3 regions of the Sporomusa sp. 246TCP1 genome follow, and region 3 is predicted to be linked to each of the others. Evidence: riboswitches for the same ligand, from Rfam matches in the RefSeq annotation. Region 3 holds a riboswitch; each other region holds the start of a gene.
What was found. Region 3 has a riboswitch for S-adenosylmethionine ahead of AC1ECB_RS00460 (trans-sulfuration enzyme family protein). Riboswitches for the same ligand answer to the same signal wherever they lie in the genome.

Region 1: it holds a riboswitch for S-adenosylmethionine, as region 3 does, so the genes downstream of both, AC1ECB_RS15115 (MetQ/NlpA family ABC transporter substrate-binding protein) here and AC1ECB_RS00460 (trans-sulfuration enzyme family protein) in region 3, are expected to answer to the same signal.
Region 2: it holds a riboswitch for S-adenosylmethionine, as region 3 does, so the genes downstream of both, metK (methionine adenosyltransferase) here and AC1ECB_RS00460 (trans-sulfuration enzyme family protein) in region 3, are expected to answer to the same signal.

The regions. Positions count from the first base shown of each region.
Region 1 covers NZ_CM170492.1:3,174,581-3,184,724, forward strand. Annotated here, with positions in the region: gene hisD (histidinol dehydrogenase) at 1-1,278, opposite strand, end outside; gene hisG (ATP phosphoribosyltransferase) at 1,275-1,940, opposite strand; gene AC1ECB_RS15095 (D-2-hydroxyacid dehydrogenase) at 2,152-3,108, shown strand; gene AC1ECB_RS15100 (HDIG domain-containing metalloprotein) at 3,105-3,632, opposite strand; gene hisZ (ATP phosphoribosyltransferase regulatory subunit) at 3,625-4,809, opposite strand; gene AC1ECB_RS15110 (YerC/YecD family TrpR-related protein) at 4,829-5,125, opposite strand; SAM riboswitch class I at 5,320-5,423, shown strand; gene AC1ECB_RS15115 (MetQ/NlpA family ABC transporter substrate-binding protein) at 5,529-6,347, shown strand; gene AC1ECB_RS15120 (TetR/AcrR family transcriptional regulator) at 6,377-6,973, opposite strand; gene AC1ECB_RS15125 (DUF456 domain-containing protein) at 6,988-7,500, opposite strand; gene purD (phosphoribosylamine--glycine ligase) at 7,526-8,803, opposite strand; gene AC1ECB_RS15135 (YdcF family protein) at 8,833-9,585, opposite strand; gene AC1ECB_RS15140 (glutamine--tRNA ligase/YqeY domain fusion protein) at 9,662-10,144, opposite strand, start outside.
Region 2 covers NZ_CM170492.1:1,823,705-1,833,848, reverse strand. Annotated here, with positions in the region: gene priA (primosomal protein N') at 1-2,156, opposite strand, end outside; gene AC1ECB_RS09120 (hypothetical protein) at 2,295-2,423, opposite strand; gene AC1ECB_RS09115 (heavy-metal-associated domain-containing protein) at 2,434-2,658, opposite strand; gene metK (methionine adenosyltransferase) at 2,765-3,955, opposite strand; SAM riboswitch class I at 4,024-4,132, opposite strand; gene coaBC (bifunctional phosphopantothenoylcysteine decarboxylase/phosphopantothenate--cysteine ligase CoaBC) at 4,186-5,388, opposite strand; gene rpoZ (DNA-directed RNA polymerase subunit omega) at 5,398-5,604, opposite strand; gene gmk (guanylate kinase) at 5,616-6,266, opposite strand; gene remA (extracellular matrix/biofilm regulator RemA) at 6,292-6,558, opposite strand; gene AC1ECB_RS09085 (YicC/YloC family endoribonuclease) at 6,609-7,493, opposite strand; gene AC1ECB_RS09080 (hypothetical protein) at 7,643-8,245, opposite strand; gene dapF (diaminopimelate epimerase) at 8,365-9,198, opposite strand; gene AC1ECB_RS09070 (calcium-translocating P-type ATPase, SERCA-type) at 9,234-10,144, opposite strand, start outside.
Region 3 covers NZ_CM170492.1:84,524-94,667, forward strand. Annotated here, with positions in the region: gene AC1ECB_RS00440 (bifunctional heptose 7-phosphate kinase/heptose 1-phosphate adenyltransferase) at 1-3, shown strand, start outside; gene rfaE2 (D-glycero-beta-D-manno-heptose 1-phosphate adenylyltransferase) at 33-509, shown strand; gene AC1ECB_RS00450 (aspartate aminotransferase type Ic) at 792-2,084, opposite strand; gene AC1ECB_RS00455 (MalY/PatB family protein) at 2,159-3,343, opposite strand; gene AC1ECB_RS00460 (trans-sulfuration enzyme family protein) at 3,388-4,533, opposite strand; SAM riboswitch class I at 4,605-4,703, opposite strand; gene hydE ([FeFe] hydrogenase H-cluster radical SAM maturase HydE) at 4,864-5,910, shown strand; gene AC1ECB_RS00470 (DUF2292 domain-containing protein) at 5,934-6,266, shown strand; gene AC1ECB_RS00475 (ABC transporter substrate-binding protein) at 6,695-7,861, shown strand; gene cysK (cysteine synthase A) at 8,098-9,033, shown strand; gene AC1ECB_RS00485 (methyl-accepting chemotaxis protein) at 9,102-10,144, opposite strand, start outside.

The DNA.
Region 1 (10,144 bases), 2.9 Mb from region 3:
GATAATCTGGTTGCTGACAGCTGCCAGGGCTTCCTGGGTATAGGCAATAATACTGGTTTTTTTCATAAAGGTCTCCACATTGAGCACTGAGTAAAAACGAGCTGTACCGCCGGTCGGCAGTACATGGTTAGGTCCGGCAAAATAATCGCCGAGCGGCTCTGGTGAATAGTGTCCCATAAAGATAGCACCCGCATGCCGTACATACGGCAGCAACTTAAACGGTTCGGCTGTTAATAGTTCCAAATGCTCGGGAGCCGAAATGTTAGCCAACTCAACAGCCTCCATTATATCTTTGGTAATAATAATCAAGCCATTATCGTCAATCGATTGAGCGGCAATATCCTTGCGTGATAATGCAGCTAATTGACTATCTACTTCTTTAGATACTTTTATCGACAATTCAGTACTGTCGGTAATAAGAATACTTGAGGCTAATACATCATGTTCAGCCTGACTCAGCATATCTGCTGCCACATATTTGGGGTCAGCCGTGCTGTCGGCCACAATAAGAATTTCACTAGGTCCGGCCAGCATATCAATATCAACATGACCATAGACGGCCTTTTTGGCTAGCGTAACAAAAATATTACCAGGGCCGGTAATTTTATCTACTTTAGGAATGGTTTCAGTGCCAAATGCCAGAGCAGCCACTGCCTGTGCGCCGCCAACCTTGAAGATTCTTGTGACTCCGGCCAGCTTTGCCGCCGCCAGGACATAGGGGTTTACATTTCCCTCCCGGCTAGGTGGTACAACCATAATAATCTCTTTTACCCCGGCCACTGCCGCCGGTACAGCATTCATAATTACTGATGACGGATAGGCTGCTGTACCGCCAGGAACATAAATGCCTACCCGGTCAAGCGGCGTGCATTTCTGTCCCAGAATCGCACCCTGTTCCCGTTCAGTAAACCAGGACTTAGGCAGTTGCTCGACATGAAACCGCCTGACATTAGCCACCGCCGCTTCCAGTGCATCAAGTACTTCCTTATCAGCCCCGGCAATTGCGCTTTCAATCTCAGCCGGGGTTACTTCCAGCATAGCAGTAGTAATATCAGCGCCATCAATTAACTTCGTATATTTTTGTACCGCTTCATTGCCCTGGCGCCGGACATCTTCAACAATACGTTCCACAACCTGCTGGGCTGACAGGTCTTCACCAAATGTTTCCTTTACTTTGGCACGTCCGCCAGTTCCTAATATCACCTTATCAAAGGCTGGTTTTTCCAGTAATTCAATCATTTCTTCTTTGCTTAAAAAACTGCTGTGAATCCTTTTCATGCTTTGCCCTCACTTTCCACTAGTGCTTTTAAGCCTTCAACCATCTTATTGATCCGGTCAAATTTCATTTTAAAGCTTACCCGGTTAGCAATAAAGCGGGCTGTTGCCGGATGAATTTGCGCAATTTCCACAAGGTTATTCTCCTTGAGAGTACGACCAGTTTCCACTATGTCAACAATGATCTCAGCCAGTCCCACCATGGGCGCAAGTTCAATGGAACCATTAAGCTTAATAATCTCCATCTGAATACCAACACTATGAAAAAAACTTTCAGCAACCCAGGGATACTTTGTAGCTACCCGCATATGAGCATAATCGCTTAGTTTTTCTTGTTTCAGTGCCTGAGGCACGGCTACCATCATCCGGCAGAAGCCGAATTTTAAATCAAGCAACTCATATACATCCTTGTTGCCTTCTAAAAGTACGTCTTTGCCAATTATCCCAATATCAGCCGCACCATATTCTACATAGGTAGGTAAATCAGCTGTCTTAGTAATAATAAAACGGATTTTCTCCGTCTCATTGGCAATAACCAGTTTGCGTGAGTTTTCGCTAAGCCCTTCAGCCGTATAGCCTATTTTGGCCAGCAGGCTTACCGAATGATCAAAAAGTTTGCCTTTAGGCAAGGCTATTGTTAAATAATCCATATCATTTGAGGTCATGGCCTCCTCCTATTTTTTCTTTAGTTAATTAAAGAACTAACATGATAATATATTAACACTGTATATTATTAACGTCAATATGCTAATTTGAATTTTTCTTTGCAAATACCGTTTCTACAAGATTACCAGCTTTTTCGTCTTAGGTAGGAAAACCAACTGTATATGTAGAAGTATTTGGCAAGATAATAACCTTATATAAGGAGGGTTCACTATGGCTGTTCTTAATATTGTTGTGCTCAACCCACTGGCCGACCGGCATAAAGAAGTCATTAAGGCTGCTGAGCCTAATGTAAATATAATTGTAAGTGATGAAAAAACCGTCCTCGAACATATGCCGGAGTGTCATATCCTAGTAACCTGGGGCTGGGCTGAAACCCAGCATTTGTATCAGGCTGCCCCTCACTTAGAATGGATTCATGCGTTAAGTGCCGGAGTTGAGAAACTGCTGTTTCCAGAAATTCAGGCCGCCGACACCATACTTACGAATTCCAAGGGCATCCATAGTATTCCTGTCTCTGAACATCTCTTAGCTATGATGCTGGCTTTTAGCCGGGGACTTACCTTAAGCATTCGTCAGCAAAATGCAAGAATATGGGAGAGAGTGCCAACAGACGAATTACACGAACATACCCTTGCCATCATCGGCCTTGGTGCTATTGGACGAGAGATTGCCAAAAAGGCCAAGGCGTTAGGCATGACGGTTCTTGCCAGTAAACAAGAAATGACTACTGAATTGTTTGTAGATAAGCTGTATCTGCCAGATAGTGATAGTCTTCAGGAAATGCTGGCTCAGGCCGACTATGTCGTTGTTGCTTTACCGCTGACGGAAAACACCGAAAATCTGATTGGGCTGAAGCAATTTACTATTATGAAGCCGTCAGCCTATTTCTTCAACATTGCCAGAGGTGCGATTGTAAATGAGGCCGATTTGGTCACAGCCTTAGAGCAAAAACTAATTCGCGGCGCCGGCCTGGACGTGTTTACGCAGGAACCCTTGCCAGAATCCAGTCCGCTGTGGACTATGCCCAATGTTATTATCACACCCCACGTTGCCGCATTATCACCGGCTTATCTTGACCGGGCTATCAAATTATTTGCAGATAATCTTACCCGGTTTATCCAGGGCCGGGATATGATAAACCTTGTTGATAAAGGTAAAGGCTATTAGTTTAGGCTGTCGGCCTTTTTTAGCAGCGTAAGCTCCGGTGGCTCACCAACTGCCGGAGCCTCATGATGTCTTGCAACAATCATGGTTAGCTGTGGGGACATGCCGGCTGCAGTCAGCATAGCCGCCCCGCGTCCGGCATGATTATAATAAATATAGACAGCATGACGGAGATTGTCTATTTTGCTGCCCCGCCCCATTTGTCCCCAGGATTTTGCCCATTGTGGCGCAAACCTATCAAAAATAACGGTAATAATTTTATCGGCAGTACTAACATCACCTTTAACCTTACCGACATCATGTAAAAGCGCACATTGTATAAGTAGTTCTTGATTTACAGCCGCTTGGCTGGCAGCAAGCTTCAGCGCTGTATACGCTACATTCAAAGCATGCCGTTGGTCAGGCAGATTCATTTGCCAAAACAGGGCGGTCTGCGTTTTATTTAGGTATTTATCGATAAAAACCTTATCAACTTCGTTAATCCGGGCGGTAAGCGCGGCAACGACCTGCTTAACGCGTTTATTCAATATATATCAATTCTTCATAGCCTTGTTCATTAGCCGTCTTTTCAGCTGCCGTCTTTGAACAACCAGCCAGCGCTAATTCTGTTCGGCGGCCTGTTTTACGGTATTCTTTGGCCGCTTCAATGGCCTCAGCCAGATTACCCTCTGCCCAGGCAATGTATACGTCTTTACCGCGGACACTAACATCAATCCCCTGACGTTCCAGTGCCAATAGCATCCGTTCAATGCCAAGTGCAAAACCAGTGGCCGGATTAGGAACACCAAAAGAAGCCAACATAGTATCATAACGGCCACCACCGCATAGTGGAAAACCCAGGCCTGGTGTATAGACCTCAAAGACCATGCCTGTATAATAATCAAAATCGCGAATGATACCCAGATCAAAATTGACATACCGTTCAACGCCATAACCTGTTAAGAGTTTATGGATATCGGCCAGATTATCCAATGCGGCGCGGCTTTGTTCGTTAGTAACAAGCCGGTAAGCTGCTCTGAGCATATCCTCCCGCCCATGTAAGAGCGGAACTTGCTGAAATATCTCCCTGGCTGCCTGACTAAGGTCGCTTTGGGCCAAAACCTCACCCAAACCCACCAAATCGCGAGTAACCATAGTATATTTTACTTTTTGCTGATCCCGCTGAGTTAATCCACTCTCTGCCATAAGACCGTTAATAAATGCAACTTGACCTAAACCGATCTGAAAATTGGTTAAGCCTGCCTCCAGCATGGCTTCGACCGCCAACGCGATAATCTCGGCATCAGCAGCTGGTCCCGGAGCCCCTAACAGTTCAATCCCAGCCTGGTAAAATTCACACTGTCGTCCAGCCTGCGCCTGCTCATGCCGAAATACATTAGTAAGATAAAACAATCTCAGCGGCAGCGGCCTTTCTTTAAATCTTGTCGCAGCTACCCGTGCAATCGGTGTTGTCATATCAGGGCGCAGTGCTAACGTACGATTATTCTTGTCAAAAAATTTAAACACATGCTCTTGAATCGCGTTGCCTGTACCCAGTGTTATTGTTTCCATATATTCAAAAGTTGGCGTTACCACTTCATCATAACCCCAACGGGAAAACAACTCGGCAAGAGCTCCCTCGACAATACGCTTTTGTTTTGCTTCCCGTGGCAGCAGATCACGTGTTCCATAGGGAATTTGCGGCACATAATTATTTCTGTTCATTGTGTTCACTCCATTCTAGTCAACTGTTTTCTATCTTATCTAATACTGTCTTATAACCATCAGCACCATAATACAGACAGCGCTTAACCCTGCTGATAGTCGCTGTACTGGCACCGGTAGCAGCAACTATATCATCATAAATAACGCCAGCCTTTAACAGTCGCGCCACTTCCAGGCGCTGAGCCATAGCTTTAAGTTCGCCAATTGTGCATACGTCTTCAAAAAATTGATAACATTCCTCCTCACTGTTTAGCGATAAAATTCCTCTAAACAGCTGATCGGTAAGCCTATCTTTCAATTTAGGATTTGTAGGCATACTTCTAGCCTCCCTGTAATACTTGCTATTGTATATTTATTCGCCATTTACCCAGATTTTCCTTCTTTAATACTTTCCATCTTTATTCAAGTAAAACCTCTTCTATAAAATCCCCGTTTTTTACACAAAATACCACTTTTTTTAGTTGACAGCTATCCTTATGCATGCTAATATGAAATTCATAATTTAAATATTGTTCATCAAGAGCTGGTTGAGGGAATGGCCCGATGATGCCGCGGCAACCATCGCATCTGCGAACGGTGCCAATTCCACAGGATTACCTCCTGGCAGATGAAGAACTGGACAACAAGCCTCTTCGGACTGCCGAAGAGGCTTACATTTTTTCGAAAGGAGGATATTTTGTTTCTAGTTATTTTAATTTAATTTTAGGAGGAATCACTTTATGAAGAAGTTTACCCTGTTAGTAATAATTGCAGTATTAGCCTTATCTGCCTTTGTCACTGGTTGCAGCAAGAGCACCCCCGCACCGTCAGTTGCTGAAAAGAAAACAATTAAAGTTGGCGCGACCGCCGTACCGCATGCTGAGATTCTCAATGTTGTCAAACCAATGCTTGAAAAAGAAGGCATCAACCTGGTTATTGTCGAAATGAGCGATTACGTCCGTCCCAACATGGCTGTGGCAGAAAAAGAACTGGATGCCAATTTTTTTCAGCATATCCCTTATCTGACTAAGTTTTGTACCGAACGCAACCTTGATCTGACTTACACTGCTGCTGTACATATCGAACCGATGGGTATTTACTCCAAAAAAGTCAAGAACCTAAATGATCTGGAAAACGGTGCATCAATCGGCATCCCCAATGACCCCACCAACGGCGGCCGTGCACTAGCCTTGCTAGCCAAAGCCGGCATCATTAAACTCAAAGATGACGCCGGTGTTACTGCTACTATCAGTGATATCACTGATAACCCCAAAAGTGTAAAAATCCGCGAGCTTGAAGCTGCGCAACTACCGCGTTCGCTTGATGACCTTACTTTAGCCGTCATCAACACTAATTATGCACTGGAAGCCAAGCTTGTCCCCACCAAAGATGCTCTGTTTACTGAACAAAAAGACTCACCCTATGTTAATATTCTCACTGTTCGCAAAGGTGATGAAAACCGCCCAGAAATCCAAAAATTAACCAAAGCCCTGACTTCCGAAGAAGTTAAGAAGTTTATTAATGAAAAATATCAAGGTGCCATTGTACCCGCATTTTAAGTTAAAAAGTGAGTCAGGGAAATCCTGACTCACTTTTTTAACGCAGCAACACCATAAAGGAAAACATCGGCAATACTGTTGGCTGCCGTATCAATGGATTCCCTGCTATCCTCAACAAAACCCTGAAATACCATCATAACAATGACGCTGAACAAACCATGAGCAGCTTTATGTATATCACAATTACGAATAGTGCCCTGTTCTATACCCTCTTGTAAGATAGCTTGCAATATCCCGATGGTATGAACAAATCTTTCGCGATATTTTTCACGCTGCGCCTCGGTGAAGTTTGATGGTTCTTCATGACCTAAGCCACGCATCTCATGCATGAGCACCCGCCACAAATCAGCATTAGCAATATAAAATTCCAGAAATATCCTGATAGCCTTTTTTACTTTGTTCAAAGCTGGTTCCGTAAGAACTGAAATTTCCTTAAGTTCGGCCTCAAAATTAGCACTCCGTTCTTTTATAAGGGTATAAAAGAGCTGTTCTTTATTGACAAAATACTTATATACTGTACCCTTACCAGTGTCAGCCAGAGCAATAATTTCATCCACTGTAGCACGATGATACCCCTTGCGGGAGAAAATAGTATAAGCGGCTTCTAGTATTTGCTGACGTTTCATCGTACTTCCTCCTGTCACCACGTAAGCTGGGAGATTAAAAAAACCACCATCCCGATGGCTACAGCTAGCTTAAAAATTAAACCCAACGTCTGGCCAATGACAATACTTTTGGCTACCCTGGTTGCCCTTTCCTGATTTCCAGTAGACGCATACTCCGCTAAATATCCGGCGGCAAAGGAGACACCAATCGCCCCGGCAATAGAACCAAGTCCTGGCATGAATCCTGTACCGATTATACCGCCGGCAATGCCACCAATAAAAGCGGCTGCAATGGCCGCACGCGAGGCATTTTCCCTTTTAGCTCCCAGCGACCCCGCAACAAATTCGGCCAGTTCCCCTGTTAACAGCGCGCCAAAAAGCAGCAGCAGCACAGTAGTATTCATATGAGTAAAGCTTTCCAAATATCCATAGCCTAAAGCAGTAAAAAAGATCAACCAATTGCCAGGCAAGCCGATAGCCGTCAGACCAATACCAATAACTGTAACCGCAATGACTACTAAATTACTGGCTGTTAAGCCTGCATCCATTAAAGCATACACCTCTTCAACGTTTTCACCTGTCACTCCGGTTAAATGCCCGATGAGCAATGTCTTTACGGTACTGCATACCAGCAAAGTTTATCACTGGTACAGCCTGATAAACCTTATCTACAGCTTCCCGGAGATTAGCGGCTACCGCCGTCACGCCAAGTACCCGGCCGCCGTGGGTGACGATCTGGCCGTTAACCGTGCCTGTTCCAGCATGAAATACCATTGCCCCTTGTAACTCTGCTTGATCAAGACCGGTAATTTTATCCCCTTTATTATAACTCCCAGGATACCCACCCGCAGCCAGCACAACACATACAGCGGCCTTATCTTCCCATTCGATGGTTACATCAGCCAGTCGTCCATCCGCGCAGGCTTCCATGATATCCACCAAATCACTGGCTAAAAGCGGTAGCACGACCTGTGTCTCGGGATCGCCAAAACGAGCATTAAATTCAATGACCTTTGGCCCCTGAGCCGTAATCATCAATCCAGCATACAGACAACCTTTATAAACGATACCTTCCTGCCGCATAGCATCGACAACCGGCTGCAAGACCTCACGCCATACTTGTTCCCGCACAGCCGGAGTAACAACCGGGGCCGGAGCATATGTTCCCATTCCACCGGTGTTGGGTCCCTGATCATTGTCAAATACCCGCTTATGGTCCTGAGCCGCAACCATCGGTACAACCGTAGTACCATCGGTAAAGGCCAGCAGAGAAGCTTCTTCTCCTGCCAGATATTCCTCAATAACCACCAAATTGCCGGCATTGCCGAATGCCTTATCACGCATCATCATCGTAACAGCATCAATAGCTTCTTCTACTGTCAGGGCAACAACGACGCCTTTACCGGCAGCCAATCCGTCAGCTTTAACCACAATCGGTGCGCCTTGTTCTTTTATATAGGCCAGTGCGCTGTCAATGTCAGTAAAAGCAGCCGAGACGGCAGTGGGAATATGATATTTATGCATAATCTCTTTGGCAAAGGCTTTAGAACCCTCTAGTTGCGCTGCCTTTTGGGACGGACCAAATACTTTCAGATTAAGCGCAGCAAAATGATCGGCAAGACCGTTGGTTAGCGGTAACTCCGGGCCAACAACAGTCAGGCTGATGTTGTGTTCGAGCGCAAATTTACCCAAAGCCTCATTATCTGTTATATCAACAGACACACATTCAGCCACAGCCGCAATTCCGGGATTTCCCGGAACACAGTATATTTTTTCTACCCGGGGGCTTTGCGCCAATTTCCAAGCCAACGCATGCTCACGCCCGCCGCCACCAATAAGTAAAATTTTCAAATTACCACTCCTTCGTGTATACAGTTACGTTAAAACCAACGTATAGCCATCAGCCCAAGATATTCTTTAATAACTAACTGGCTGTTATAGAAAGCATCAGCCCGAGGCCACAATTGATGCCATTCAAAGATAAAGCGAGTATTTGTTTGATAGTCGGTAGGATAGGGCAATACGGTCATATTATATTTGGTAAACTGCCCCACTGAGCGTTCCATATGAAACGCCGAAGTAACTAGTATGGGACTTGTAAAAGCCCGTTCCGCTAAAATCTGCTTGGTAAATTTAGCATTATCAGTAGTATTAAGGCTCTGCCCTTCCACAATGATCTTCTCATCAGGAATACCTATTCCCAACAGGATATGACGTGCGATTTCTGCCTCCTTGCCAGTATTGGCAAATACCTGCCCCCCGGAAATGATGATTGGTGCACCAGTACTATGGTATAGCTGCGCTGCTGTCAGTAAGCGGTTGGCAGCCGAGCCCATCAAATGCCCTTTGCCATGCACATTAGGTGTGTCTGCTGTTGCTCCGCCTCCCAGCACGACAATAACATCACCACTAACAGTTGCCGGTGGCTGGTAACGGCTCTCTAAAGATCGCAGTAACCAATCCCCCACCAACGGAATGGAAATGAGATACAAGAGCGCCGTTATCACTGCCAGCGCTCCCATACCCCGTTGTTTGTGCCTATGCAGCCATACACAACAAACAGTTAATGCAGCAATAAATATGCCTGGCGGCAACAAAAAGGTTATGTACAAAAATTTTATCAAAACCAACACTTGCCAATACCCCGTCTCTCAAATGTTACAGAAAGACTTTTGTCAACATTCCTGCCGACAAAAGTCTTTTCCACTGCTATTTTTTCCCTTGCTTGGCCCAGGAATCCTTCAGTGACACAATGCGGTTAAATACCGGCATTTGTGGTGTGGAATCGCGATCAAGAGAAAAATAGCCGTTCCGCATGAACTGAAACTGATTACCCACTTGGGCTGTTTTGATGCTGGGCTCAATTAAACAATTAGCCAGCACTTCCAGCGAGTTCGGGTTTAGTGTATCTACAAAATCCTTAGCAGCCCCTTCGGCTTCTTCGTGATTTTGATTATCAAGTAACAGATAATCATAGAGACGCACCTCGGCTTTCACTGCCTGGGCAGCTGATACCCAGTGCAGCACACCCTTAACCTTACGATTGGCAGTACCACTGCCACTCTTGGTATCTGGATCATAGGAACAGTGTAATTCTACGATCTCGCCAGTTTGTTCGTCTTTGACTACCTGCTCACACTTGATTATGTAGGCCTGTTTCAAACGAACTTCCTTACCTGGAGCCAAACGGAA
Region 2 (10,144 bases), 1.7 Mb from region 3:
TTTATCAGATTCGTATACGGCGGGTAGCCTAACTGCTGACGAAAGCTCAGCTCTTGTTGATAAAACTCCCGATAATTATGCTCTGCCCCGGCAGTTATCGCATAGTGCTCCGGATTATATGTTTGCATGACTACTCGTCCTGTTTTACTGCCACGTCCGGCTCTCCCCGCAGCTTGAGTCAGGAGGGCAAAGGTTTTTTCCGCTGCTCGAAAGTCAGGTAAGTTGAGTGCTGTATCTGCTGAAATAATACCAACTGCGGTTACATTGGGAATATCATGACCTTTAGCCACCATTTGTGTACCGAGGAGAATATCATACGAACCGGCAGCAAAAGCAGCAAGAATCTTGTCATGGGCCAGCTTGCCACGGGTAGTATCTTGATCCATACGTACAATTCTGGCGGCTGGGAATAACTCTTTCAGCGCTTCTTCCACCTTCTGGGTGCCTGCACCAAAATAACGGATGTACCGGCTGCCGCATTCAGGACAAACGTCTGGTACTGCATGGCGTTCCTGACAATAATGGCAGCGCAGGATACTAGTGGGAGCATGATAGACAAGTGAAATATCGCAGTGGCCGCATTTAAGGACATGACCGCACTCACGGCACAGAACAAATGTTGAGTAGCCGCGACGGTTAAGCAGAATAATAGCCTGTTCTTTCCTGGCTAAGATTTCGGTTAACATGGTCTGCAAAGGCAGTGAAATGACACTGCGGCGACCTTGTGCCAGTTCTTGCCGCATATCGACAATAGTAACTGCCGGCATCGGTATATCATCCACCCGTTTATTCATCGGCAATAATTTATGTTTTCCCTGCAGTGCATGGTAATAGGTTTCAATAGCAGGTGTCGCACTGCCAAGCAGTACAGTAGCTCCAGCAAATTTAGCTCTGGCTGCCGCCACCTCCCGGGCGTGATAACGGGGTGTTTCCTCCTGCTTATAGGTAAACTCATGTTCTTCATCAATGATAATAAGGCCTAACTGACTAACCGGCGCAAACAATGCTGACCGGGCGCCAATGACAATGCCGGCCTGTCCTGCATGCAGCCGTCGCCAGGCATCATACCGTTCACCTACTGAAAGCTTGCTATGCATAACGACTACATCATCACCAAAGGCCGCCCGGAAACGAGCGACAATCTGGCTTGTTAACGCTATTTCCGGTACCAGTACGATAGCCTGGCGGTCAAGACGCCGCGCTTCAGCTGCTGCATTAATGTAAACCTGCGTCTTACCACTGCCGGTAACACCATGAATTAAAAAGGATTTATATATACTGTCATTTATCGCTGGAATAATTTGCTGCAGGGCCTGTAACTGCTCTGTAGTCAAGGTCAATTCAGCAGCTTTGGGCTGAGCTCCAGCATAGCTATTACGAAATACCGGCACACTGCAGATAGTGATAAGCCCTTGTTCAGCTAGTTTTTTCACAGTAGCCTGGGTAACAGCCAAACTGCGCAGCTCAACTGCATTTAGTTCTTGTGTAGATAATAGCGCCTTGAGCAAACGCCGTTGGGCAGTTTTAGAATTAGGCAGCGCTTTTTCCATTTGGTCAGCGACTTCCCGGCTTACGGCCAGCTTAATAAGCATTGTTGAGTTAGCCTTGCCGCGCTTACTGACAGTATCAGCAGTTACAATTAGCTTGTGCTGTAAACAGAATTTTATCATGCCTGCAATACTGGTGAATCTTTTAGCAAGGTCGGTCAATGTGACCGGACCGTGTTCATCAATGTAGTTAAGTATTGCAAGGTACTCTGGTGGTTTATCATTTAGTAACCTTTTGGTATACTCCCAATCAAGCGTACCCGGTACTTGATATGCTTTTTGCGTTTTGATGCCTGATTGCCCTGGAATAAATAACCGCATTGCTTCAGCCAGAGAGCACAGGTAATAATTACTTAGCCATTTGGCAGTTTCTAACATGTTGTTATCAAACCACGGATAATCATCCAGAACATCAAGAATGGTTTTTAAGCCGGGAATATTTTCAGCCTCTAACCCGACAATAAATCCCTCTACTTTTCGATTACCAAATGGCACCAGCACGCGCCAGCCTATATCTGCAAAAGACAAGTGTGCGGGAATAAGATAAGAAAAAGGCTTAGTTATGCTGCGAGTAGGAATATTTACAATTATTTGGGCGGTATTTGACATGTTTTCACCTAAAGTATTATTTCTTTATTCACCGGATTAGCTCTCAATCCAGGAAAGGTTAGCCTTTCCCTCTGGATAAAGAGAAGGGGACTTGTTCAGTCCCCTTTTTTAACTAAAGTATATATTCGCTTTTATCTATCAAATACCTGCTACCGGTTTTTCATGGTAATGAGCGGCCATTTCCCAATCAAGACCGGTGTCCATCGGCAAACGTTTAAAAAAATGTTTAATCCGTTTCCTTTTTTGCGGCGAAAAATGAAGCTTCATATGCTTATTCCTAACTTAGAACTGAATAGCCAAGTGATTGTAGTGTTTCTTCAATTCCGCTAGAAGGTAACGATTCATCGTGGCTAACTGCAACTTGCCTGGAAGCCATATCCACCTTAACTGAGGCAACACCCTGGAGATGGGACAACGTATGTTCAATACGGTCCCGGCAGTGGTCACCTTTGATGCCGCCAACATGGTAAACAGATTGTGTGGTATTTTTCTGAGTAACCAATAGAATACCTCCTTATTACTGAATTATAGGTCCAGCAATGTTAGTATTACCATTGGCTATCAATTAATAAGTTTATCCGCTGTCCCAGGTTTGTGCTAAGGTCACTTTAGATATTGGCTTCTTGGCGAAGAAGTTCGGCTTTATCAGTATGTTCCCAGGGCAAATCCACGTCAGTACGGCCAAAGTGACCGTAGGCGGCTGTTTGGCGATAAAGAGGCCGTCTAAGATCAAGCGACTTAATTATCCCGGCAGGCCGTAAGTCAAAATGTTTGTTGATAAGTTCAACGATTTTATCTTCTGCAATTTTGTTAGTTCCAAAAGTTTCTACCATGACAGAAACCGGACGAGCAATACCGATGGCGTAAGCCAATTGAATTTCACATTTATCGGCTAGTCCGGCTGCAACTACGTTCTTAGCAACATAGCGGGCAGCATAAGCAGCAGACCTGTCAACTTTTGTGGGATCTTTACCCGAAAAAGCACCGCCGCCATGACGCGCCATACCGCCATAGGTATCAACTATTATTTTACGTCCGGTTAAACCGGAATCTCCTTGCGGTCCACCCACTACAAACCGGCCGGTTGGGTTAATATAGTATTTAGTTTTAGCATCCAATAATTCTTCTGGAACTATGGGAAGGATTACTTTAGCGATAAGGTCTTGTTCAATGGTCTCACGGTCAACGTCAGGGCTATGCTGGGTTGAGATTACGATTGTGTCAACACGCACTGGTTTGCCATCTTCGTATTCAACAGTGACCTGTGTTTTACCATCAGGACGCAAATAATTCAGGTCGCCATTTTTACGAACTTCTGACAAACGTCGAGCCAATTTATGGGCTAAGGCAATAGGCAGCGGCATAAATTCCGGAGTTTCATTTGTTGCGTAACCAAACATCATGCCCTGGTCACCGGCGCCAATAGCACCAATGGCATCAATCTCACCTTGCTTTGCCTCTAGTGCCCTGTCTACACCTAAAGCAATATCAACCGACTGTTCATCAATGGAAGTTAATACACCGCAGGTTTCACCATCAAAACCATACTTGGCACGGGTATAACCAATGCTTTTAATGGTCTCACGTACAATTTTGGGAATGTCAACATAGCACTTCGTGCTAATTTCACCTACTACATGTACGATCCCTGTGGTAACTAATGTTTCGCAAGCTACCCGGGCCTCAGGGTCCTGGGCTATAATAGCGTCAAGCACACTGTCGGAAATTTGGTCAGCTATTTTATCAGGGTGGCCTTCCGTTACCGACTCAGATGTAAACAGCACACGTTTTTTGGTCAAAATAGTATTCCTCCTAATCCTACTGGTTACTAAAAAAAGAACTCCCGCAAGGGAGGTGTGATATTCCACTCCCATCTCACGGTTTTACCGTCGGAATTGGCACCGTTTTTAACATAAACATGCTAAATGGTTGCCGCGGTTTCATTGGGCCAGTCCCTCCACCACTCTTGATGAGTATAGTATATGCTATTTTCACTTCAAAAAAATTTTAAACCAATTGCCTAAAAAAATCAAGTAAATTTTGTCAGTAGTGTACTGATTTTATCTAAAAGGATCTCAGCTACTTGCTGTTTGCTCAGTTGAGGAAGTTCTTCGACACCGCCATCTTTATGGATGATTTTTACAATATTTGTATCAATATTAAAACCGGCCCCAGGCAAAGTGATATCATTAGCAACGATCATATCAAGATTTTTTTTAGTCAATTTTTCCCGGGCATGAATCATAAGGTCTTTCGTTTCGGCGGCAAAACCCACTAGTATTTGCTTTTTTTTTCTTTGCCCCAGCTCAAACAGAATATCCGGATTCTTAACGAGATTAATGGTCAAAGTGTTCCCTGTCTTCTTTATCTTTTGTTCAGCTACCAGTTCTGGACGATAATCCGCGACAGCTGCAGCTTTGATTACAATATCAACAGTATCAAATTCAGCAAGTACAGCAGCCTGCATTTGGGCAGCTGTTTCTACTCTGGTAATACTTACTCCCGGTGGAGCAGACAGATTTGCCGGACCGGAAATAAGTATGACTTCAGCCCCCCGTCTGGCTGCTGCCCCGGCAAGAGCATACCCCATCTTGCCGCTCGAACGGTTACCAATATATCTGACAGGGTCAATAGCCTCACGGGTACCGGCCGCTGTAATTAGTATGCGTCGCCCCCGTAAATCCTGACAGTTATGTAGCAGCGCTGCTACTTTATCCACGATGAATACCGGTTCCGGCAACCGACCCGGCCCTTCAACACCACACGCTAACAAGCCGGTAGCAGGTTCTATAATATGATAACCTAGCCCTGCCAATTTGGCTAAGTTTTGCTGAGTAACCGGGTTAAGATACATATTGGTATTCATAGCCGGTGCCAGTATTACCGGGGCTTTGGTAGCCATAATGGTAGTTGAAAGCATATCATCAGCAATGCCATTGGCGATTTTACCGATAATATTGGCAGTAGCAGGTGCAACAAGAAACACATCCGCCCAGTTAGCTAAGGCAATATGCTGTACGTTCCAGGTTTTGGGTTCTTCCCACATATCAGTTACTACCGGATTACCGCTAAGTTCACGAAAAGTTAACGGTGTGACAAACTCTGTGGCCGCTTTGGTCATGATAACGTTGACGTTACAACCCGCTTTTTTCAAACGGCTGACAACCTCAACTGCCTTGTAGGCTGCGATTCCGCCGCTAACTCCCATAACAATGTTTTGACCTGAAGACATCATTGACTCCTATTTAATACCAGTTTTAGTGCGCTCATAGGTCATCTTTCCCTGAGCAACTTCTTCTAACGCAATTGTCACTGGTTTGTTGGATTTGCATTCAATAAGCGGTTGCTGCCCATCCATAATTTCCCGCGCCCGTTTGGCGGCTAGCACTACCAGTGTGTATTTACTGTCAACCTTTTTTACTAAAGAATCTAATGACGGATTAATCATAGCGTTTCCCCTTATTTATTATTTAACAGTATTGGTACCTCATTACCAACACAACCAGTACAATAGAGATGATCAATTAAAGCTGTGTTACGCTGTGCCCTTAATTTTTCAGCCGCAATAATGGTTTGGATTTTCTGTACGGCTGTCGCCACCTGATCATTCATTACAATATAGTGATAGTTATGTGCCAGGGAAAGCTCACTACTGGCGCACTCCAGGCGTTTTTTGATGACATCAGGACTGTCAGTGCCGCGCTTGTGAATTCTGTCAGCCAATTCATCCAGCGAAGGTGGAATAATATATATATATACACCTTCCGGAAATTTTTCTTTAACTTTCATGGCTCCTTGTGTATCTATTTCTAATATGACATCATATCCTTTGTTTAACTGCTCAACCACATAGTGACGTGGTGTCCCATAAAAATTACCGTAGACTTCGGCCCATTCCAGGAGATCGTCATTTTCAATCATCGTTTTAAATTGGTCTTTGGCAACAAATAGATAATTTATTCCTTCCACTTCTCCTGCCCGGGGCGACCGTGTAGTAGCCGATATAGAGTATTTCAAATAGGGGTTGCTATGCAATAACTCTCGACAAACGGTGCCTTTACCAGTACCCGAAGGACCGGAAACAACAATTAATATTCCTTTTTGCGGCATGGCATAGGCTATCTCCTTTCCAAGATTATTCAGCAGGGTCATCAGCAGTATCTTTGCTAGTCAGGCGGTGAGCTACTGTTTCAGGCTGCACTGCCGATAAAATGACATGATCACTGTCGGTAATAATTACAGCGCGAGTCCGGCGGCCGTATGTAGCATCGATAAGCATACCCCTGTCACGCGCTTCCTGAATAATACGTTTTATGGGGGCTGATTCAGGACTGACAATAGAGATAATCCGGTTAGCCGAAACAATATTACCAAAGCCAATATTAATCAATTTTATATCCATTAGAACTCCTCCTATAAATTTATAGGCTATTTAGATGTAATGCTTCTATATTACTCTATGTTTTGGATTTGCTCTCTGACCTTCTCTATTTCACTTTTAATTTCAACCACAACATTGGCAATAGTAGAATCATTTGCCTTGGAAGCAATAGTGTTTGTTTCCCGGTTTATTTCCTGAACAATAAAATCCAGTTTACGTCCTACCGCTTCAGAGGATTTAATCGTTGTGTTAAACTGTGCTAAATGACTTTTGAGCCGGACAATCTCTTCCGTAAAATTAGTCCTGTCAGCAAATATGGCTGTTTCCTGGAGCAGTCTGCTTTCATCAGGCTCGGCCCCTGCGGCAGCTAGTAGTTCACGCATGCGGACTAACAATTTTTCCCGGTATTCGACAAGAATTTGCGGTGCCCTTTCCTCTACTGTTGCAATATAGGTCTGGAGCTTATCAACCCGCGCTTCCAGGTCTTGCTCAATGTTGGACCCTTCCGCTTCCCGCATTTTCATAAGATTACCGATTGCCCCTTCAATGGCGGTAAGCAGTTTGGGCCATAAGCACTCTACATTTTCAGTTACTTCCTCCACTTTGAGAACTTCGGGATATTTTGATAAATGGTATATATTGTCAGTTACTGGTACTTTTAACAAACCAGCTAATTCTCTCATTGCATTATGGTAAGCCATTGCCAATTCTTTGTCAACCCTTACGGCCTTTTTCTTTTCCCCATATTCGTCGACGGTAATAAAAGCATCTATCCGTCCGCGTAAAATAGTATTGGCAATCGTGCGACGAATCCTATCCTCCAGACTGCCCAGAGTTTTAGGCATGCGAATGACAATTTCATTGTAACGATGATTTACTGCTTTAATTTCAACCACAATACGGTGAGTAGAATCAATATATTCTCCCCGGCCAAAACCGGTCATACTTTTGAGCACAAATTTGCACCTTCCTTTGCGTATGTTATTATTGACGGATAACACGATTTTAACCGTAGTTTTTTACATTTACTTCGCTTTGCTCGTTATAAATCCCTTTTTCGCCAAATAAAAATATAAATGGAGATCATCTCCATTTATTTTTAAAATTATTTAAAGTTAGGTAACTCAAAATAAAAGCGACGTTCTTGTTTGTCTTTGGTAGTTACCGTCAGGGTAATTGGTTTGCTCAAAACTACATCTTGCTCATAAAAGTAAAAATAGTAATGAGCAGTATAATGCGGCTCATTTGCGGCCCAGGGGTTTTTTACCGGGGGGTTGATTACAGCATGGTAGGGTTTGATTGTCTTTTTTTCCTGCTTAATAATAACTTGAACATTATCACTAAATTTTTCAGTATTGCCATTTACGATTATACTGAAAACAAGACATCCGGCATAGTCGGCCAAAATCTGTTCACTATTAGCAAGCTCAATCGATTGCTTGCTAATAGCTTTATCACGAGCGTCGTAAGCTAAGAGCAAAAATGGTGTGTACAAATAAGCTCTTTCCGTTGTTTCGTTGATGATCGCAGCTTGTTCCTCATAAGCAAGCCAGGGCTGAAGAAAATCTGAGAGCGGCATTTTGCTGCGTTTGACGCCATATTCTTGCGCTTCTAAGATAACATCGTTATTAATTAAAGTGATAGCCCCAGCAGACAGTGGAACAGAAAGCAAAATGATTAAGCCGAGAATAACGGTAACAAGCTTCACCCTAACACCTCCGCGGACAAAATACTTTCTGTATATCTATTATACTTCCGGCAAAAAAAATCCTTTTATTTCTGAATTTTAAATCAACAATTAATCGGATCTGCATGAGCCAATTAATTTTATAACAAATAGTTACCGCGAAATACCTCTACGGCCGGACCTGATTTATAGATATGGTTGTTTGCGGCCCACTCAAGGTAAAGATCACCGCCATCTAATTTGACTGTGGCCTGGCGATTAGTACAGCCGTTTAAAACCGCAGCTACCAGGGCGGCGCTGGCTCCTGTGCCACAGGCCTTGGTTATGCCGGCACCACGTTCCCAAACACGCATTCTTATTGTTTTTCTGTCAATAATCTGCAGAAACTCAACATTGGTTTTTTTGGGGAATAGGGTATGTGTTTCGATTTTGGGCCCAATAAGTGCCAGATCAACTTTAGTGATATCGTTGACAAAGATCAGGCAATGGGGATTACCCATAGAGACACAGGTGATGTGATAAGTTTCTCCATCTATCGCAAGAGGCATACTAATTACTTGTTCTTCAGGATTACCAATAATAGGAATTTCGCCCCGTTTAAGTCTGGGGAGTCCCATATCAACCTTAACCGTTGCCAGTGTGCCATTTTTAAAGATAAGTTCAGGCGTAATAATTCCCGCCAGGGTGTCTAGGGTAATAACGGTTTTGGCAGTTAATTTGTTTTCGTAGAGATACCTGGCAACGCAGCGGGTAGCATTACCACACATATCAGCTTCACTGCCGTCTGAATTAAAGATTCGCATTTTAAAATCAGCAATGTCTGATGGCAGCAGCATGACAAGTCCGTCGGCCCCAATCCCAAAGTTCCGGTCACAGACAGCAATCGCTTGTTGCTGGTAATCAGCAATCTGTTCTTCCATGCCATTGACAATTACAAAATCATTACCTAATCCATGCCATTTAGTAAACTGCATGCTATTTCCTCCTAGGATATTATCTAATAGTATCGCTATCGGCTTTGTGGTATAGTGGCCCGGCGGACGGGACGACGTTTGAATATCTGTTTGCAGGCACTTATTAGTAGTGTCCAGCCTGATACGATCAAGATAAACAGCCAATGACCCACAGATAAAGGTACCGTCGAAAAGATGGCGCTAAAAAAAGGTATGTACATTACAGAAAGTTGCATGATACTCGAAAAAGCAACGGCGGCCAGCAAGTATCTGTTGGTCATGAACTTAAGTTCAAAGATAGTAGCCATTTCCGACCGGCAATCGAATACATGAAACATCTGACAATATACTAATGTTGCAAATGCCGCTGTACGGGCTAGCGCTAAATCGTCCTGCATATAGTATATCACACTAAAGACAAAAAGTGTGCTCAAACCAATTTGGATGCCGCGACCAATGATTTTCTGACTTAATCCCCGGGAAAAAACGCTTTCTCCGGGATGGCGGGGTGGCCGCTGCATAACGTTGGGGCTGCTGGGGTCAACTCCCAGTGCCATGGCAGGCAGCCCGTCAGTGACAAGATTAACCCACAGTATTTGTACCGGTAAAAGTGGCATCGGCAGCCCGAAAAGTGCAGCCAAAAACATAGTAAGGACTTCGCCAATATTGCAAGCTAGCAAGTAACGAATGAATTTTCGGATATTTTCATAGATACCGCGGCCTTCTTTCACCGCTGCCACGATTGTTGCAAAGTTATCATCAGCTAAAACCATAGCCGAGGCTTCTTTAGTTACATCGGTGCCGGTAATTCCCATGGCAACGCCGATATCAGCTTCTTTTATGGCTGGAGCATCGTTAATGCCGTCACCGGTCATAGCTACAATATGCCCTTGCCGTTTAAGCGCCCGAACGATTCTTAATTTATGAGCTGGCGAAACACGGGCATAAACGGTAACACGATTGACAA
Region 3 (10,144 bases):
TAACACCCTGTGATTATAGGATGTATATGATTATGAAAATTGTGCAGTGTGATCAAATTAAAACGATTGCTGCTACGCTTAAAGTGGCCGGTAAGGTTGTCGTATTCACCAACGGCTGTTTTGATCTGCTGCATAGCGGCCATGTCCGGTATTTAGCAGCGGCAAGAAGGCTGGGTGACTGCCTGATTGTTGGTCTAAACAGTGACAAATCGATAAGAAGGCTAAAAGGAATGACCCGGCCGATAAACGGGCAAGAGGACCGGGCTGAAGTTTTATCCGCTTTGGCTGTAGTTGATTATGTGGTTATATTTGATGACCATACGGCCGCAGGCTTGGTGGCGGCAATAAAGCCGGATATTTATGTCAAAGGGGGGGATTATTGTATTGAGGACATTCCTGAAGCCCAGGCAGTCTCAAGTTACGGCGGTAAAACGGTGTTAATTCCCCCTGTTCCTGGGCGGTCGTCCAGTAATATAATTAACAAAATAGTAAACATAATTCCCACCTAACAGGTTAGGTGGGAATTATGTTTACTATTTTGTACTGCCACCCCCTTGCCTTAAAGAAATTGTGCCCCCATAAGGTGGTACCCCTGCAACCCCCGTAACCCCTCGGCCTTTGCCGGAAAAAGCGTTCCGCAGGAGAAAAGCCGGGCGGTATTCCGTTAAAAAATCCCTCATAAAAAACCCAAAACCCCCGGGTTTCCCGAGGGCTTTCCGTGGGTTGGTGATGAGACCATGGCAGTAAGTATCTCATTCATATACATTCAACAGAGCGGAAAAATTAAACGATTAACTGAGGCCCCGTTTTTTTAATTCTTGTTCGGTACTAACCAACTGAATGCAAAGAGCCAACAATTCCATAGCTTGTTTTAAATCGGCTAAGGGCGGGAAGGTGGGAGCAAGCCGGATGTTTTTATCTTCCGGGTCTTTTCCGTAAGGAAAGGTGGCGCCGGCAGGAGTAAGTATGACCCCGGCGGCAGCGGTTTTAGCTACTACCTTTCGGGCACAACCGGGCAATGTATCAAGACTTATGAAGTAACCACCCTGCGGCTTGCTCCAGGTAGCCAATCCTTTACCTCCCAACCCGGCCTCCAAAGTCTCCAGCACTAAGTCAAACTTAGGCTTGAGAATGGCTGCATGGCGGCGCATATGAGCTTCAATTCCAGTCAGGTCTTTAAAGAAGCGGATGTGGCGGAGCTGGTTTATTTTATCAGGTCCGATGGTTTGAATTGCAATTTGTTTTTTTAGCCAGTTAATATTACTTTCGCTGCCGGCTACCATGGCAATACCGGCACCAGGAAAGCTGACTTTGGAAGTGGAACCGAATACAAAAACCCTGTCAGGGTGTCCGGCTTTTTTACAGGCAGCAAGAATATTTACTAAGCAGGGCGGGGTAGCGGTCAGGTGATGGATCGTATAGGCGTTATCCCAAAAAATCCGGAAGTCAGGTGCTTTGGCAGGCATGGCTGCCAGTCGTTCCACCACAGCAGCGGAATAGGTGATGCCGGTGGGATTGCTGTATTTGGGCACACACCAGATGCCTTTAATTGACGAATCGGCGGCTACCAATTGTTCTACCTGATCCATATCCGGACCGTCATGCAGATAGTTTATAGGAATCATTTCAATGCCTAAATATTCGCAGACAGCGAAATGCCGGTCATAGCCGGGGCTGGGGCAGAGAAATTTTACTTGCGGCAGTTTCCCCCAGGGAGTGGTATTGTCCGGCAACCCGCGCAACATAGCCCGGGCAATCAGATCATGCATCAGTGTCAAACTGGAATTGCCACCGATTATGATTTCGCCAGGGCTTACTTCCAGGACCTGGGCGAAAAGTTCTTTGGCTTCTGGGATACCGTCTACTCCGCCATAAGTTCGGCAGTCAGTACCATTGACCGCTTTATAATCGTTTTCCTGGAGACAATCAAAAAGTCCGGCAGAAAGGTCTAATTGTTCAGGACAGGGTACGCCGCGGGACATATTCAGGGTAAGCTTTTGTGCCTGAAATTTTTCATAACTGCAGACCAATGTAGAATAGTGCTCTTGCAGCAGCAGGTCATTCATCTCGTTCAACTTGCTCATTGTGCATCGCTCCTTTGTATTCATTATACAGAATTTTCTAGAGCATGGGAATAATAAATTATATCTTCCTTCCACTATATAGACTGATTGACAGCTAGGGCAATTCGCTTAAGTCCTTCCGTTAACAGCGGGCGCGGGCAGCCAAAATTAAGGCGCATAAAACCAGTACCCTGATGACCAAAGGTTACGCCGTCATTAAGCCCTACCTTTGCCTTTTTCGCAAAGAACTGGACAAGGTCAGGTTGGGAAAGCTGTAAATTGCGGCAATCCAGCCAGGCTAAATAGGTACCTTGCGGTTTGTCAACGTTAATTGCCGGAATGTTGGCAGCAATATATTCTGTCAGATATTGGGCGTTGCCTTCAAGGTAGACTAATAACTCATCAAGCCACGGCGCACCATGGCGGTAAGCAGCTTCCAGAGCGGTGATACCAAATACATTGTTTTTGCTGATGCCCAATTGCTGGACGGTTTGAGAAAATTGACTGCGTAATTTGTTATTCGGAATAATAGCAATTGAGGTATATAGGCCAGCAGTGTTAAAAGTCTTGCTGGGGGCGGTAAGCGTGATTATTTTGTCTTCACTGTCAGTATTTAAGGAAGCCAGCGGTATATACTGATGGCCGGTATATACTAAATCGCCGTGAATTTCGTCTGTCAGCAGCAATACATTGTTTTCCAGGCAGATTTTTACCAGCTTGGTTAGCTCTGAGCGCGACCAAACCCGGCCAACCGGATTATGCGGGTTGCATAAAATTAGCATTTTGGCTTCGCGGGCTTTTTCCGCCAGGTCATCAAAATCCAGGCAATAGCTGTCGGCTTCATAAACTAACGGGTTTTCCAGCACAATGCGGTTCTGGTTGTGTACACTGGAAAAGAAGGGGGGATAAACCGGGGGTTGGATAATAACTTTATCTCCCGGCTTAGTAAAGGTCTGCACTGCCAAGGTTATAGCAGTTACCACTCCAGGAGTGCTAACCATCCATTCCGGATTGGTTTTCCAGTTATGCCGTTTATCCAGCCAGTCAGTTACGGCATCATAGGCATAGGAGTGGGGAGACGGGTAACCGAAAACGCCATGCTGAACTCGGGCGGCGAGAGCTTCGTTTACGGCCGGAGGCGAAGGGAAATCCATGTCAGCTACCCAGAAGGGCAGCACATCCTTGGAACCAAAGAGGGCAGCGGCGTCATCCCATTTGGTACTGCCGCTGTTGTGACGCGCAATCACAGTGTCAAATTTGTCAAGGTTGGAGTTAGTCATAGTATCACACCTTTTTTCATAAAATTTAGTTCACCGGAAAGATATTATTCTTCCAGCGCCTGCGCCAAATCGGCAATGATGTCTTCCACATCTTCAATACCGACAGACAAGCGCAGCAAACAGTCGCTAATGCCCAGACGTTCTCGAATGTCAGCCGGGATGTCAGCATGGGTCTGCACTGCCGGGAAGGTAATTAACGATTCAACACCGCCTAAACTTTCAGCAAATTGGAGAATCTTAATTTTGCGCAATACTTGTGCAGGCAGGCGGGGATGGTCTACAACAAAGGATAACATGCCGCCATAACCAGTCGCTTGGGACTCTTGGATTTCCCGGCCAGGGTGGTCTGCCAGGCCGGGATAATAGACTTTGGTGACGTTGGGGTGAGCGGTAAGGCATTTGGCAATAGCCAAGGCGTTTTCTTCTTGTTGGCGTAAGCGAAGCGCAAGCGTTTTTAGGCCGCGCAGGAGCAGCCAGCTATCTTGTGGCCCAAGGATAGCCCCGGTCGCGTTTTGGATAAAGCCAATTTTTTCACAGAGGGCAGGATCACGGGCAACTGCCAGGCCACAAATCACATCGTTGTGGCCCGATAAGTATTTGCTGCCACTATGGATGACAATATCAGCGCCGAGAGTCAGGGGGCGCTGCAGGTAGGGTGATAAAAAGGTATTATCAACAATAACATGAATGGGGTGGAAATTATTGGCACAGGCGATAGACGTTATCGCCCTGATATCAGCAATTTTCATCAGCGGGTTGCTTGGTGTCTCAAGCAAGATGGCTTTGGTTGATGGCTGAAGCGCTTGGCGTACTTGATGAGTATCACTAGTGTCTACAAAAGTGGCAGACAAGCCAAATTGGGCGAATAATTGCTCCAGAAGGCGGTAGGTTCCGCCATAACAATCTTCAGTAATGATCAGATGATCGCCAGGGCGGTAAAGCATGAGTATGGCCGTAATGGCTGCCAGGCCTGAGGCAAAGGCAAAACCCGCATGGCCTTCTTCAAGCGCAGCTATGGCTTCTTCCAGAGCTTTGCGAGTGGGATTTCGACTGCGGGAGTAGTCATAGCCGGTGCTGCAGCCAAGTTCAGGGTGACGGAAAGTGGCTGTCTGATAAATCGGGGTGCTGATTGCACCGGTAGTTTTATCGGTGACCAGTCCTGACTGGACAATTTTAGTGGAAATTTTCATAAACGTTCATCTCCCGCATTGATAATGAAAAAACGACTCTTCCGGAAGAAGAGTCGCCTATCTACGCAAATAACTCATCTTCCGGATTGCTCCGCTGGATTTAGCACCTTGCATAAAATGCCGGTTGCCGGGTGTCATAGGGCCAGTCCCTCGACCACTCTTGATAAGTTTAGTATTCTATTGTGATTTTATGACTTTTATTTTTACATAGTTAAAGAGGATTTGTCAATAGTATTTTTAAAAGCAGTTTTATATTGACGCTAGTAAAAAAACCATATATGATGATTTAAAGAATAATCTGTGTTAACTATTAGGGAGGAGGCAGTGTCTGTGACTGAGCGTACCAACATTCAGGCGTTAATCAATAAAGCGGAAACAACTCATACCCTTACAAAAGAGGAATTGGTCACTCTGCTGCAAGATCGTCAATATGAAGCAGAGGTGTTTGCCGCCGCCGACCGGGTTCGACAAAAGTATGTGGGTGATGAAGTTCATTTGCGTGGGCTTATTGAATTCTCCAACAGATGCAAGCAAAATTGCTTGTATTGTGGTTTACGGCGTGATAACAGTAAGGTCAGCCGTTATCGCCTGGATGTGGACACTATTATTGATTTTGCTGTTAAAGCCAAGTCCTACGGTTACCGTACAGTGGTGTTACAGTCAGGTGAAGATGAATGGTTTGATGTCGCTAAAATGGTGGAGATAATAAAAAAAATCAAAGAACTTGATTTGGCCATTACGATTAGTGTTGGTGAAAAATCGCGAGAAGTTTATCAGGCCTATCGCGATGCGGGCGCTGACCGGTATCTTCTTAGAATCGAGACGACAGATAAAGAATTGTATGAAAAACTAGATCCTGGTATGAGCTGGGATAACCGGATGAGATGCCTGTACGATTTAAAAGAGCTGGGTTTTGAGCTAGGTACAGGCTGTCTTGTAGGTATACCCGGGCAGACTATAGAATCATTGGCCGATGATATTCTCTTTTTCAAGGAAATTGACGCGGATATGATTGGGGTAGGGCCATTTATTCCCAATCCTGATACACCCTTAGCTGACGAAGCTGGTGGCACGTTTGAATTAAGTACCAAGGTTATGGCGCTGATTCGTCTTTTGTTGCCAGATATTAACATCCCGGCGACAACGGCGATGGAATCCCTAAACCCGCAGGGGCGGGTGCTGGCGCTGCAGCGGGGGGCTAATGTAGTCATGCCTAACGTCACAGAAGGTGAATATCGCCAATTATATCTTCTTTATCCGGGAAAAATCTGTGTTAACGATACTCCGGCCCATTGCCGTTCGTGTATTACCGGTAAAATTACGGGTATTGGCCGGAAAGTTTCGGAGACTCATGGTTACCGGGCTAAACGTGCCTAACAGGTATAGAGGGGATTATGGGAATGAGTAAAAGTATTACAGAGGAAGTTCTTGTTTTGCTTGAACAAGCTGTGAAGGATATAAGCTTTGGTTCGGTTACGTTGGTACTTCAGGATTCGCGAATCATTCAAATGGAAAAGCTGGAGAAAATCCGGCTTGGTGAGCACCCGGTTAAGGGGGCGGTGAACAGGACAACTACTGCAAGTAATCTTAGGACCCGGATTTTGCAGTCAGTTAGCGGCATGGAGTATGGGAAGGTGGCTATCCAAATTCAGGCTGGGCAGATTATGCAGATCGAGAGAACAGAGAAATACCGGGTCGGCAAATTGACTGGCCTCTACGGTGACGGAATTTAATAGATAACAACGATGGAACGACTAAGGCTTCTGTCGGCGTCCGAAAAGACTTGGTACAAGCCAAGTCTTTTCTTAATATAACAGATAGTATAAAAATGCAGAGGCTATTATTACCGCAAAGTACTCAAAATACTCAAAGGGTTAAAGGTATCGTGGACGATAGCATTACTATAATTTTGGCTGAAGATTAAAAGGCCGCGCTAGCAGCTTTCTTATGCTGCCGAAGGCCATTTTGTACGTAAAATACGGACTCGCGTACTTGTAAAAAAGACGCATAATAGTGTGTTGACAACAAACATGTAAAGGTGTATATTCTACTAAAGAATGCAAAAAGTACATTCCTCAACACAGTACACTCCGGATGAACATCTCAGTATTTTAGAGGCAGGATAATGGGTATGAGGAAAAAGAGGGGGACGGGAGAAAATATGCGAAAAAAATTAATAGCAGTGGTGATGAGTACGTTGCTTATAGCTGGAGCATTAGCTGGCTGCGGCGGTACTAAACAAGAAGCAACAAACGAAATCAAGATTGGCGGAAACTTTGAATTAACCGGTGGTGTGGCCAACTACGGTAAGCAAGCTGTTAATGGCATCCAGCTGGCCATCAAACAAGCCAATGCGTCTGGCGGTGTTTTAGGCAAACAAATAAAGTTAGTGCTGGCTGATAATAAATCAGAATCAGCCGAGGCAACTAACGCTATTACGAAGCTTATTACCCAGGATAAGGTTATAGCTATGTTTGGACCGGCAACTAGTTCGAATACTATAGCTACTGTGCAGGTATCGCAAGACCATAAAATTCCATTAATTACCCCAACTGGGACTAGCGAAAAGATTACTGTCGATAATGGTAAAACTCGTCCATATGCTTTCCGGTCTTGCTTTATTGATCCGCTGCAAGGTACGATTATGGCTAATTTCGCCAGCAACACGCTGAAAGTGAAAACGGCAGTCATTTATATTGACAGCAGTTCAGACTATTCTAAAGGGCTCTCTCAATCCTTTGAGACTGTGTTTACACAAAATGGTGGTTCAGTGATAGGTAAAGAAGCTTTTTTACAAAAAGACCAAGACTTCAAAGCCACTCTTACCAAGATTAAAGCCATGAATCCTGATGTTGTCTTTTTGCCGGCATATTATGAAGAAGTAGGCAAAATCGTCAAACAGGCACGTGAAATGGGGATGAATATGCCGTTTCTTGGAGCCGATGGCTGGGATGATGCCAAGGTAGTAGAAATTGCCGGGGCGGCTCCGCTTAATAATACGTTTTTCTGCAGCCACTTTTCTTCCCAGGATAAAGATCCTAATGTTGTGAAATTCATTGAAGCCTACAAGCAGGAATACAACCAGGAACCTGGCGTTTTCTCTGCCCTTGGCTATGATGCCGGTTTATTCTTAATTGATGCAATCAAACGGGCGAACAGCACTGATCCTGAAAAAATCCGTGAAGCTTTAGAGCAAACTAAGAATCTGCAACTAAGCACAGGCCTGATGACGATTGATGCCAATCATAACCCAATCAAGAGCGCTGTTGTGCTTGAAATGAAAGATGGCAAACAAACGTTTAAGGAAAAAGTTACCCCAAATCTATAACGTGAGTCGTAGATCAATTTGGTCTCTGGATAAATGTTTAAAATTGGGTTGACAGGTAATTGTATTCGTGTTACAGTATAAGTGTGAAATAAATATATTTTGCTGACCGGAAAACCGGAGGCAATCGACGGCTGAGTTAGCTTCGATTGCCTCCTTTTAGTTTTACGGCTTACGCGATACTTATTGCAGGAAACAAGGTTAAAATAATAGTAATCAAATCAGAGAGGATGAATATTATGGCTAAAATTTATGGAAGTTTGACAGAACTTATAGGTAATACACCGTTATTAGAACTAAAAAATTATGGTGCGAAAAAACAAATAACTGCTAAAGTAATTGCCAAGTTAGAATACTTTAATCCGCTTGGTAGTGTTAAGGATCGCATTGGTTATGCCATGATTAAGGATGCTGAAGATAAGGGAATCATTAATAAAGATACAGTTATTGTTGAACCTACCAGTGGTAACACCGGGGTTGGCCTGGCATTTGTTGCTGCTGCCCGTGGATATAAGCTGATTCTTACTATGCCGGAAACCATGAGTATTGAGCGTCGCAAACTGCTCAAAGCGCTAGGTGCAGAGCTTGACCTTACGCCAGGTGCCAAAGGCATGAAAGGCGCAATTGAGCGAGCGGAAGAACTTGTGAAAACTACTCCCAATGCCTGGATTCCACAACAGTTCAAAAATCCGGCAAACCCCGAAATACACCGGAAAACAACTGCGGAGGAAATCTGGCGGGATACTGATGGCAAAGTTGATATCATTGTAGGCGGTGTAGGCACTGGCGGTACTATTACTGGTATTGCGGAAGCTCTTAAACAACGAAATCCTGGTGTTAAAGCTGTTGCTATTGAGCCGGCTGATTCGCCCGTATTGTCAGGCGGCAATCCTGGCCCGCATAAGCTTCAAGGTATTGGCGCCGGCTTTGTACCTGAGGTATTCAATACGAAGGTGATTGATGAAGTCTTTACAGTTCAGACTGAAGAAGCTTACCAAGCAACCCGGGATGTTGCTACCGTAGAGGGCTTGCTTGTTGGCATCTCCAGCGGCGCAGCACTGCATGCGGCAGCTGAACTGGCAAAACGTCCGGAGAACAAAGGTAAAAATATTGTCGTTATTTTGCCAGATACCGGGGAACGTTATCTGTCTACCCCTCTGTTTGGTGAAGAGTAAACTTCAAAAAGAATAGCATAATAAAAAGCATTCCAACGCGACTGGCGCGGCCTGGAATGCTTTTTTAATTACTTTTCATCACGTTCCATAAAGCGAACTAAATTCGATACTTTAGTTAGTTCACCTTGTGTAGTTGCATTTAATGAATCTAAATCAGCAATACATTCCATTGATGAAGATATTACATCCACAGCACTGATGATATCCGAAGCGACAGCAGTTAAATCGGTATTGAATTTGTTCATATCATCTTGAAATTTATAGGTGAAATCACTACTGGAGCTCAGTTTTGCAGATATTTCCTGAACACTTTCAAATAAGCTATTAATAGAAGCATTCGTTTGATTTAAGCTGTTCTGGGTATTCTGGGCCAATTTTCGTACTTCATCGGCAACTACGGCAAAACCACGGCCTTGCTCACCGGCTCGTGCTGCTTCAATAGCAGCATTTAAGGCCAATAGATTAGTTTGTGCAGCAATATTCATTATTAATGATAACACATTCTTAATTTCTTTTGTGCTGCCGGTCAATGCTTCTATGGTTGGTGCAATTTGGTTATTTACAGAAATCAATTCATTAACACCGTTCATATTTTTAGTAAGTACTTGCAATAAATTTTTTGTATCATTACCAATGTTACTGACATGGTGACCTATTTTGTTGACATTATCTAAAACAGTTGGAATGTTGTTGCTATTGGCAGTTAATAACTCAATAACCTTGCCACGAAATCTGTTTACAATTTTAATTTGGTTTAGTTGTCGTTCTAAACAGTATTTTTCGAAGTTGCTATAGTGGATTGGCAGGTTATCAACATATTGATCACAGAAATCATCTTCATCATTGGTATGAAAAAAGAATACAGCCGTCAGTGTTTCATTAATATTCGATCCTAACAATTCGCCAAAACTAGAATAGCCGGCCACAGCAATTTCCGGAAAAGCATTTACTTTTCCAATTGCGTCAGCATTGAATAACCGGCGTAATATGCAATCATTTAAAATCCCACCAATAGGTTTGGGTTTGTAGCGAATAAACTCTTGCCAATCTCTTGAAATCGTATCTACTAATGAAGTCCGCCGTACAACAAAAAGTTTTTCGCCCATAGCTA